DNA from 3 places in the Agrobacterium fabrum str. C58 genome. Region 3 is predicted to be linked to each of the others. Evidence: predicted binding sites of a transcription regulator. Region 3 holds the regulator's gene; each other region holds the start of a gene.
What was found. The regulator LexA, encoded in region 3, represses DNA repair genes until DNA is damaged. The targets are predictions, from matches to a motif close to TGTTCNNNNTGTGTTCNG.
Positions count from the first base shown of each region.

Region 1: the regulator LexA is predicted to act here: its motif matches at 1,763-1,780, upstream of ATU_RS01330 (2'-5' RNA ligase family protein).
Region 2: the regulator LexA is predicted to act here: its motif matches at 1,210-1,227, upstream of dinB (DNA polymerase IV).

Region 1 covers NC_003062.2:272,456-275,459, reverse strand. Annotated here, with positions in the region: gene guaA (glutamine-hydrolyzing GMP synthase) at 1-387, shown strand, start outside; gene ATU_RS01340 (hypothetical protein) at 462-950, opposite strand; gene ATU_RS01335 (TetR/AcrR family transcriptional regulator) at 1,092-1,670, opposite strand; gene ATU_RS01330 (2'-5' RNA ligase family protein) at 1,840-2,556, shown strand; gene ATU_RS26505 (hypothetical protein) at 2,731-2,898, opposite strand.
Region 2 covers NC_003064.2:460,101-463,104, reverse strand. Annotated here, with positions in the region: gene dinB (DNA polymerase IV) at 91-1,188, opposite strand; gene ATU_RS26115 (hypothetical protein) at 1,431-1,742, opposite strand; gene ATU_RS26110 (potassium transporter Kup) at 1,998-3,004, shown strand, end outside.
Region 3 covers NC_003062.2:1,389,095-1,392,098, reverse strand. Annotated here, with positions in the region: gene ATU_RS06895 (amino acid ABC transporter permease) at 1-112, shown strand, start outside; gene ATU_RS06890 (amino acid ABC transporter ATP-binding protein) at 93-824, shown strand; gene lexA (transcriptional repressor LexA) at 1,207-1,929, shown strand; gene ATU_RS06880 (glutathione S-transferase family protein) at 2,190-2,867, shown strand; gene ATU_RS06875 (ComEC/Rec2 family competence protein) at 2,887-3,004, opposite strand, start outside.

The sequences.
Region 1 (3,004 bases), 1.1 Mb from region 3:
ATCGGTCGTCATCCCTTCCCCGGTCCAGGTCTCGCGATCCGCTGCCCGGGCGCGATCACTCGTGAGAAGCTCGATATCCTGCGCAAGGCGGATGCGATCTATCTCGACGAAATCCGCAAGGCCGGTCTCTACGATACCATCTGGCAGGCCTTTGCCGTGCTGCTGCCGGTGCAGACCGTGGGCGTGATGGGCGACTACCGCACCTACGACTTCGTCTGCGCGCTGCGCGCCGTGACGTCAGTGGATGGCATGACGGCGGATTTCTATCCCTACGACATGAACTTCCTCGGTCGTGCGGCAACCCGCATCATCAACGAAGTGCGCGGCATTAACCGTGTGGTCTACGACGTGACGAGCAAGCCGCCCGGCACGATCGAGTGGGAGTAAGGACTATAATCGACACAGCGTGTTGCTGCGGCAATACCACTGTGTCGAGCACAGTTTGAACGATAACGCCGCGACTAGTTCGCGGCGTTTCTGTTTTGTCTTGCGAGATAGATGATCTGGGCGGCAAGACCGACAACGAGGATCGCCAGCAAACCCGCCTGAACGCCGAGAAGCAGCGGTGATTTCAGATCGGTGACAAAAGGATGACCGTCCGGAACACGGCGCAGCGTCTCGGTCGCTGTCGGCACCATCAATAGAAACGCGCTGACACTGAGACAGATGGTCTCAACATATCTGGCGACGCGCGTTGAGCCGAGAATGCGCTCGATCCCGTAACCTGCAAGCAGGAACAGGATGGTCAGCGCGCCAATGGCGTAGCTGACCGGCTGATGCGCCACGAGGAAGGCCGTCGCAGCACCGATCAGCATGGAAACAAAATAGATTGCACCCGGCGTGGATCGGGGAACGATTCGACCGTGACGGGCAAACATGTAGATGGCCACGGGAATGGCCGGCAGGCTGCCGAGTGTGTGGACCCAGCCAAGCGGAGAAATACCGAACATATGAGATTGCCTTTCTCTTCCAGAAAGATGGGTGGTCCTGGGAGCAGATTGTCACCGACATATCTGCAAGCGTAGCGTTGTCTGTTGATTGGTCGGCAGCTCGCTCGGGTCATGCATCCACGCCCCTTACAAGGTGTAATTTCAAGCGGTGATGCGCTCCAGCATGGGGCGGGTTATCGCGCCAAAGGTCGCGGCATCGCCGTGCGCACGCGCTGAAAGCATTGCGCCGTGCACCGTAGCCATGAAGATTTCAGCATTGGCCCGTGCTGTTCCCGTCAGTACAAGGCGTCCCTGGGCAATGCCGCGCTCCAGCACGGCGGTGAGCCAGTCCGAGAGACTTCTAAAATGCGCACGCACTTCAAGAACGACCGTTTCGGGAAGAACCGGTATCTCGCTGGCAAGCAGCGCACAGACGCAGAAAGGATGGGTCGCGTCAGCGATACAGCCTTCCCAATAGCCGATATAGGCGCGAAGCTGTTCCAGCGGATCAGAAATGTTTTTTTCCAACTCGGCGATCCCTGCTTCAGCTTCCTGCCTGTATTGTGAGACCAGTTTGCAGACCAGGTCAGATTTGCTGGGAAAATGGTGGTGAATGCTCGCATTGCGAATACCAACTACCTGGGAGATATCCGCGTAGCTGAAACTGTTATAGCCACCTCTTATGATCAGGGTGCGTGCGCACTGGAGAATATCATCGGCTTTGCTTTGAGGGTTTTTCATGCGCGATACCTACCAATTAGTAGGTAGATTGTCAATGGTGCCGTGTCATAAGGCTATCGATCTTTCCGGCATGCGGCGCGGACACCGCAATTCGTTCTCTTTTTGTTCTTTTAATTTCTCATTGGCGATGATAATGTCGCGAGCTTGGAATAGACCGTGGAGCATCGTCATGGGTTTGGAGTTGACGGATAAAGAAGGGTTGAGGCAGCTTTTCCTTGAAGGGTTCGAGCTGGAGAAACAACGCCGGATCAATCCGCGATTTAGCAGCAAGGTTCTGATCGTGGTGAAACCGCCGGCGGCCTTGGCGGAGAGAATTTTCACCGATGCGTCGAGCCATGCCGCAGGGCGGACGAAGCGTGAGGCCTATCCTGCGGAGCTTCTGCATATCACCCTGCTCTGTGTCGGGTGTTTCGACACCGTGCCTCGCGGCCTGGCAAACCGGCTGAAGGAAGCACTGGGGGAGATAAGGGCGCGGCCCGTTCCGATCACATTCGATGGGAGTTCGCTTTTCGGCAATCGCAACTGTCTGGTGCTAAACAGCCGCCGCGAGATGCTGGAGCTCAGGGCTTTGGCGAAGGTGGTGCAGCGCGCCCTCTGGCGGGCAAATCTTCCCTATATCGCCGCATCATCGTTTATGCCGCACCTGACTATGATCTATGGCTGCGGGAAAATCGAAACCATGCCGGTTGAAAAACCCTATAGCTGGCTGGCAGGCAGTTTCGAAGTCATCTTCAGCCATAATGGGGAAACGCGGCACGAGTCCCTGGGACGCTTCGCGCTTTCCGCGAAGGCGGACCGCTACGAGCAGCCGGAGAGTCAATTATATCTGCCGCAAAAAGTATTCGGTCCATCGAAGCGGCCAACCCATAAGATAGCGGCGCGATAAGGTGGGGCCAAAAAAGCGTGGCTCCCATGCCCGAAATTATCCGCCTCCGCTGCTGGGCAACTATACGAACAAAGGCGCAGTTCAAATCATCCGAGGCGCCTGCGGAAAACCGACGTGGATTCCGGTGCCAGGCGCAAGCGAGGCGAAGTCGCCTCGCTACAAACGATAACCAGCTTAGAGCTGGACCTTGTCGAAAGCCTTGCCGTCGATACCGAGAGCTTCGAGATCGGCGCGAGCGGGCTTGCGATGTGCGCGAACAGCGGCCGAAACCGAGAGCGCTGCACCGAGAACGGCGAAAGTTTCACCGAAGAAGTTACGCGATGTCTTTGCAACCTGACGCATTTTTCTCTCCATCTTTGATGCCTAAATAATGGGGATTTCCACCGCGTTCTACAACTCATGATGTAGCAGGGAAGCCATGCAGCTTTGCTCGCGCTCGTTCGGATAT
Region 2 (3,004 bases), on a different replicon from region 3:
TTCGAATATCTTTCCAATCGAATTTAATATGACGCTCATGTCTTCCGTTCCGCTCGATCGTATCGATCCTCATTTTCCGTCCGTCGCCCCTTATAAAGCGAGATCGAGCTGCGGTTGTTCCTCATCCTCCGCCTCCTGATCATTGGTGAGAGAGGAGAGCGTCACACCGAGCAGCCTGACCGATCGACGGAAGGGGTAGACGGTCGCCAGCAGAGCCGACGCTGCCTCAAGGATCTCTTGAATTCCGTTAACCGGCAACGCGCTTGTCCGACTGCGTGTCGCCTGGGTGAAGTCGGAATATTTGACCTTCACTGTAACTGTCTTACCGCTGACGCGCTGCGCCTCGCAATGGTGCCAGACTTTTTCGGCAAGCGGCCTCAACTCGGCAGTGGCGAGATCGAGGTCGTTGATATCGACGCTGAACGTGTCCTCGGCGCCCACCGATTTGCGAATGCGATCAGGCCGGACCTGCCGTTCATCGATGCCGCGAGCAATGCCGTAGAAATATGCCCCGGACTTGCCGAAATGCTCGGCAAGGAACTGCAGCGATTTGGACTTCAGGTCGGCACCCGTTTCGATACCAAACCGATGCATTTTCTCGGCGGTGGCTGGACCGACACCATGGAATTTCTTGACCGCCAGCTGTTCCACAAATGCCGGGCCGTTCTTCGGCGTTATGACGGCCTGCCCATTCGGCTTGTTGAGGTCTGACGCCATCTTGGCCAAGAATTTGTTATATGAGATACCGGCGGAAGCATTGAGACCGGTAATCTGCTTGATCCTCTCCCGAATTTCCGACGCAATTTCCGTAGCGATCTCCATTCCCTTCAGGTTTTCTGTGACGTCGAGATAGGCCTCATCGAGCGAAAGCGGTTCGATCAGCCGCGTGTATTCAGCGAATATTGCCCGAATTTGCTGGGATACAGCCTTGTAGACGTCGAATCGCGGCGGTACGAAAATCAGGTCGGGACACCTTCGGGCAGCGGTGACGGACGGCATGGCCGAGCGCACGCCAAATTCGCGTGCTTCATAGCTTGCGGCTGCGACCACACCTCGTGCAGCCGCACTGCCAACCGCAACCGGTCTGCCGCGCAGTTCGGGATTGTCCCGCTGTTCCACCGACGCGTAAAAGGCATCCATATCGACATGAATGATTTTGCGCATCGGTATTGTGGCTGAGCCTGTCATGGATTTCGTTCAATTGCGGACGGAAACAAAGAGAGAACATATCATCTGGTGGAAACGAATCCAAGGTGTTTCCAGACAGTTTGGCATTTGCTCGAAATCGAGTCACGACAGCGACATGGGTCGATCAAAGCGGGAGGACAGCAGAATATGCTGATGACAGCACGACCATGATGCCGACCGCCCTCGATCTTTGTTTTCTGATATCTGTAGTTGACGCATGCGGCCTGGGTATAGTTCGGAATTCACCCTTCCGCTTCGGGTGAGTTTTCGAACACCATCAATCCACGTAATGTGCCACATGTCGGGTCGGTTGCATCAAGCAAACGTTCCGGAGGCGTCCATCCGATTGATATGCCGACGGCCGTGGCGACGGCCCAGCCCGGCTCATTGTCCGCCCGTTCCACAAGGCGCGGCACCTGTGTGGCCAGGCACTCTCTCGATTGTTGCACAACTTCGACAGGGAGATTTGCACGTTCGAGAGCACTCTTCATCTCGGCCTGAAAGGGATCTACAACAAACAGGGTGAAAATCCATGCAGCGACGTCTGCAATCATGATGCTCCTCATGGCGCGGCGTAAATGTCGTTTTAGAGGTCCGACATCGCAAAAGCGCCGTAACTTTCACCAGAGGGGCCCGGACCAGCGGGTAGTTAGTCATGTGGGAAATGATCGGTACGCGTTCAAGTCTGACGAGGTCAGATAAGACAAGTGAAATTTCCACGCGCATGTGTCGATGATCTCAAAGTTATGCTCTTGACGTACCGCAACGCACCATAAACATATGGCATCGGGTAATCGGCCGGAGACATGATGACATCCTCGAATTCCACTGTTCCCGACAGCCGGTCTGAGACGAAGAAGTTCCTCGTTCTCCTTCTTGGTTCGATTGGTGTTGTCTACGGAGATATCGGTACAAGCCCATTATACGCGTTCAGGGAATCGTTGCGCCCGTTTACGGCAAACGGTGTGCAGCACGAGCACGTCGTCGGCCTGATCTCTTTGATGATCTGGACATTGACCATCATCGTGACTTTCAAATATGTGCTTTTTCTCCTTCGCGCCGACAATGACGGTGAAGGTGGTACTCTCTCCCTGCTCGCACTTTTGATGAAAAAGACGGGCAGCTATATGCCGGTTCTGTTTTTTGCAGGCCTGATAGGCTCGGCACTTTTCATCGGCGATGCGATGATTACCCCTGCTCTTTCAGTCATGTCGGCACTGGAGGGCATGAAACTTGTCACGCCTGCCTTCTCCGATTACGTCCTGCCGCTCTCCGCGCTAATCATGGTAGGATTATTCGCCGTCCAGTCCAAGGGTACCGGCGCCGTCGCCGTCTTTTTCGGTCCGATTACGGTCGTTTGGTTCCTCGCAATGGCCTGGGGCGGTCTCATCCACATCGGCGACGACTGGACCATTCTGGAAGCGGTCAATCCTATCAATGCTCTGTGGTTCATAACCCATGCGGGATGGGCCGGACTGATCGTGCTCGGTGCTGTCTTCCTTACCGTGACAGGAGCGGAAGCGCTTTACGCTGATCTTGGACACTTCGGACGCAAGCCCATCAGCGTGGCCTGGTTCATTCTCGTCTTCCCGGCACTTGCCCTTAATTATCTCGGCCAGGGGGCTCTCGTATTGAGCAATCCCGCAGCGATCGAAAACCCGTTCTATCTGCTCTACCCGGAATGGGCGCTGTTTCCGATGATTATCCTGGCGACAATGGCGACTGTCATTGCGAGCCAGGCTGTCATCACCGGAGCATTTTCACTGGCACGCCAAGCGGTGCACCTCGGATTTCTGCCGAAACTAATGATCCGTTT
Region 3 (3,004 bases):
ACCCTTCCAGGTGTTTTTCGTCGTCGCTCTTCTTTATTTCGCGATCTGCTTCCCGCTATCGCGCCTCAGCCGCCATCTCGAAAGGGTTCTCCATGTCGGTCGTAACAATTGATCAGGTGCACAAGCGTTATGGCGCCCTCGAAGTTCTGAAGGGTGTATCGCTGAACGTCGAGGCGGGACAGGTCGTCGCCATCATCGGGCGCAGCGGCTCCGGCAAGAGCACGATGCTGCGTTGCATCAACGGTCTCGAAGAGTTTCAGTCCGGCAATATCACCGCCGCGGGACACAGGGTGGAGCAGGACCAGACCAAACTCAGACAGTTGCGCAAGGACGTCGGCATCGTCTTCCAGAGCTATAATCTCTTTCCGCATCTGACCGTCGGCGAAAACATCATGCTGTCTCCGAAGATAACGCAGGATGTCGCCAGGGCTGATGCCGATGTGCTGGCGCGCAAAGTGTTGGCGCAGGTGGGGCTGGCGGAAAAATTCGACGCTTATCCCGACATGCTGTCGGGCGGACAACAGCAACGTGTAGCCATCGCCCGTTCGCTGGCGATGCGGCCGAAAGTCATGCTGTTCGACGAGGTGACATCCGCTCTCGATCCCGAACTGACGGGAGAGGTGCTCCTCGTCATGGAACAGCTGGCGCGGGAAGGCATGACGATGTTGCTGGTGACCCATGAAATGAGCTTTGCCCGCAGCGTCGCACATGTGACCGTCTTCATGCATCAGGGTAAGATCTGGGAAATGGGCGCTTCGAAACAGCTTTTCGAGAAACCACAAACGCCCGAGCTGCAGGCATTCCTCTCCAACGGCGTGAAATAGCCGGCGGAAGAGCAGGTCAGGCAAACGCAGTCATCGACCTTGCGCCATGAGGCTGTCGCTTCAAGGCGAATAAAAGAAGCAACGGAGAGGGCCATCACTCTGCGTTGCTTCGGCGCGTTCAGGCCGCTTCGGCTCCGAGGTCGTGATCTGACCTGGAAACTGTTCCCGCGACAATTTCATCGATCGGAATCCCCGACCGGCGTCTATTCCCAACGCTACTTATATCATCGGCCTGATCTCTTCATGTTTCGAAGATTGAATCAGGATTCGATATGCATCCTTCACGAAATTTTAGGGGATTGCGGAACACATATGGAACATATAGTGTTCGTTCTGTATTTGTTTCGCGACTTCAACGACGATTCTCAAGGGTGTTTTCCTCATGCTCACGCGCAAACAGCAGGAACTGCTTCTCTTCATTCATGAAAGAATGAAAGAGTCCGGCGTGCCGCCCTCCTTCGATGAAATGAAGGACGCACTCGATCTTGCTTCCAAATCCGGCATCCACCGGCTGATCACCGCGCTCGAAGAGCGCGGGTTTATTCGCCGGCTACCTAACAGGGCGCGAGCGCTGGAGGTTATCAAACTGCCCGAGGCTTATACGCCGGGCGCAAGGCCGCAACGCGGCTTTTCGCCGAGCGTCATCGAGGGCAGCCTTGGAAAACCGAAGGAGCCGGAACCGGCGCCTGCCGTGAAGGCGCCTGCCAATGATTTCGCCGGAGCTGCCACCATTCCCGTCATGGGTCGTATCGCTGCCGGTGTGCCGATTTCCGCCATCCAGAACAATACCCATGATTTGGCCGTGCCGGTGGACATGCTGGGTTCGGGCGAGCACTACGCGCTTGAGGTCAAAGGCGATTCGATGATCGAGGCCGGGATTTTTGATGGCGATACCGTCATCATCCGCAACGGTAATACCGCCAATCCGGGCGATATCGTCGTGGCGCTGGTGGATGATGAAGAAGCCACGCTGAAGCGCTTCCGCCGCAAGGGTGCGTCCATCGCGTTGGAAGCGGCCAATCCTGCCTACGAGACCCGCATTTTTGGACCGGATCGGGTGAAGATTCAGGGCAAGCTGGTCGGGTTGATACGCCGTTACCATTGATAGCTGGAGGCTGCTGCCGGTATTACTGAAACCGAATAGGTTTTCACGGGTAGATTTGGCTTTCGAAATGAATGGCGCATCGTTCCGTTGAATTGATGCGCCTTTTCTTTGTGAGATTGGCAAACGCACTCGTTGCTGCGAAATTCCGTCGTGTATGACGGCCCCTCCATCAATTGGCCTTATGGGAGCCATGGATTCTTTGCGATATTCCAAGGCTCCTTAGCAGGTGTAGAAATGTGCGTTCTATCGGGGAAAACGCCATGTACGATCTCTATATTGCCAACAAGAACTATTCCTCATGGTCATTGCGGCCCTGGGTTTTGATGCGCACGCTTGGCATCGCCTTTGATGAAAAACTCATTCCCTTTGGCGAAGGTGTTTCCTTCTCCAGCTTTTCGCCGACCGGCAAGGTGCCTTGCCTCGTCGACGAAGGGGTGACGGTCTGGGAAACGCTGTCGATTGCCGAATATCTCGCCGAGAGACATCAGGGCGTCTGGGCAGGCGACAAGCAGGCACGGGCCTGGTCACGCTCGGCGGCGAGTGAAATGCATGCGGGATTTTCCTCGCTTCGCAATCTCTACCCCATGTCGGTCGGCATCCGCGTAAAACCCAAAGCCGGTGATGCCGGGCTTGCGGCCGATATAAAGCGCATCGATGCGCTGTGGAGTGAAGGCCTCGCAAAATTCGGCGGACCGTTTCTAGCCGGTCAGAAATTCACGGCGGTCGACGCTTTCTTCTGCCCGGTGGCGTTCCGTTTCCAGACCTATGGCGCCGATCTTTCGCCGGCGGCGAAGGCCTATTGCGACCGGTTGCTTGCCCTGCCCGCCATGCGCGAATGGTATGATGCAGGACTGAAGGAGACATGGCGCGATGCCGCGCATGAAGAGGAAATCGGCGGCATTGGCGAATTGACGTCGGATTTGCGCGCCACGGCATGACGAACCATGCTGGCGGCACTCATTGCGATGCCGTCAGTAACCCGGTCACGGCTTCAGGCACGTCATGGTCAAAACGGCCGCTCTTCCAATCGTAGAAGCGATGGTCGCTCCACGGCCTGTCTGTGCCGGCGGTTGCT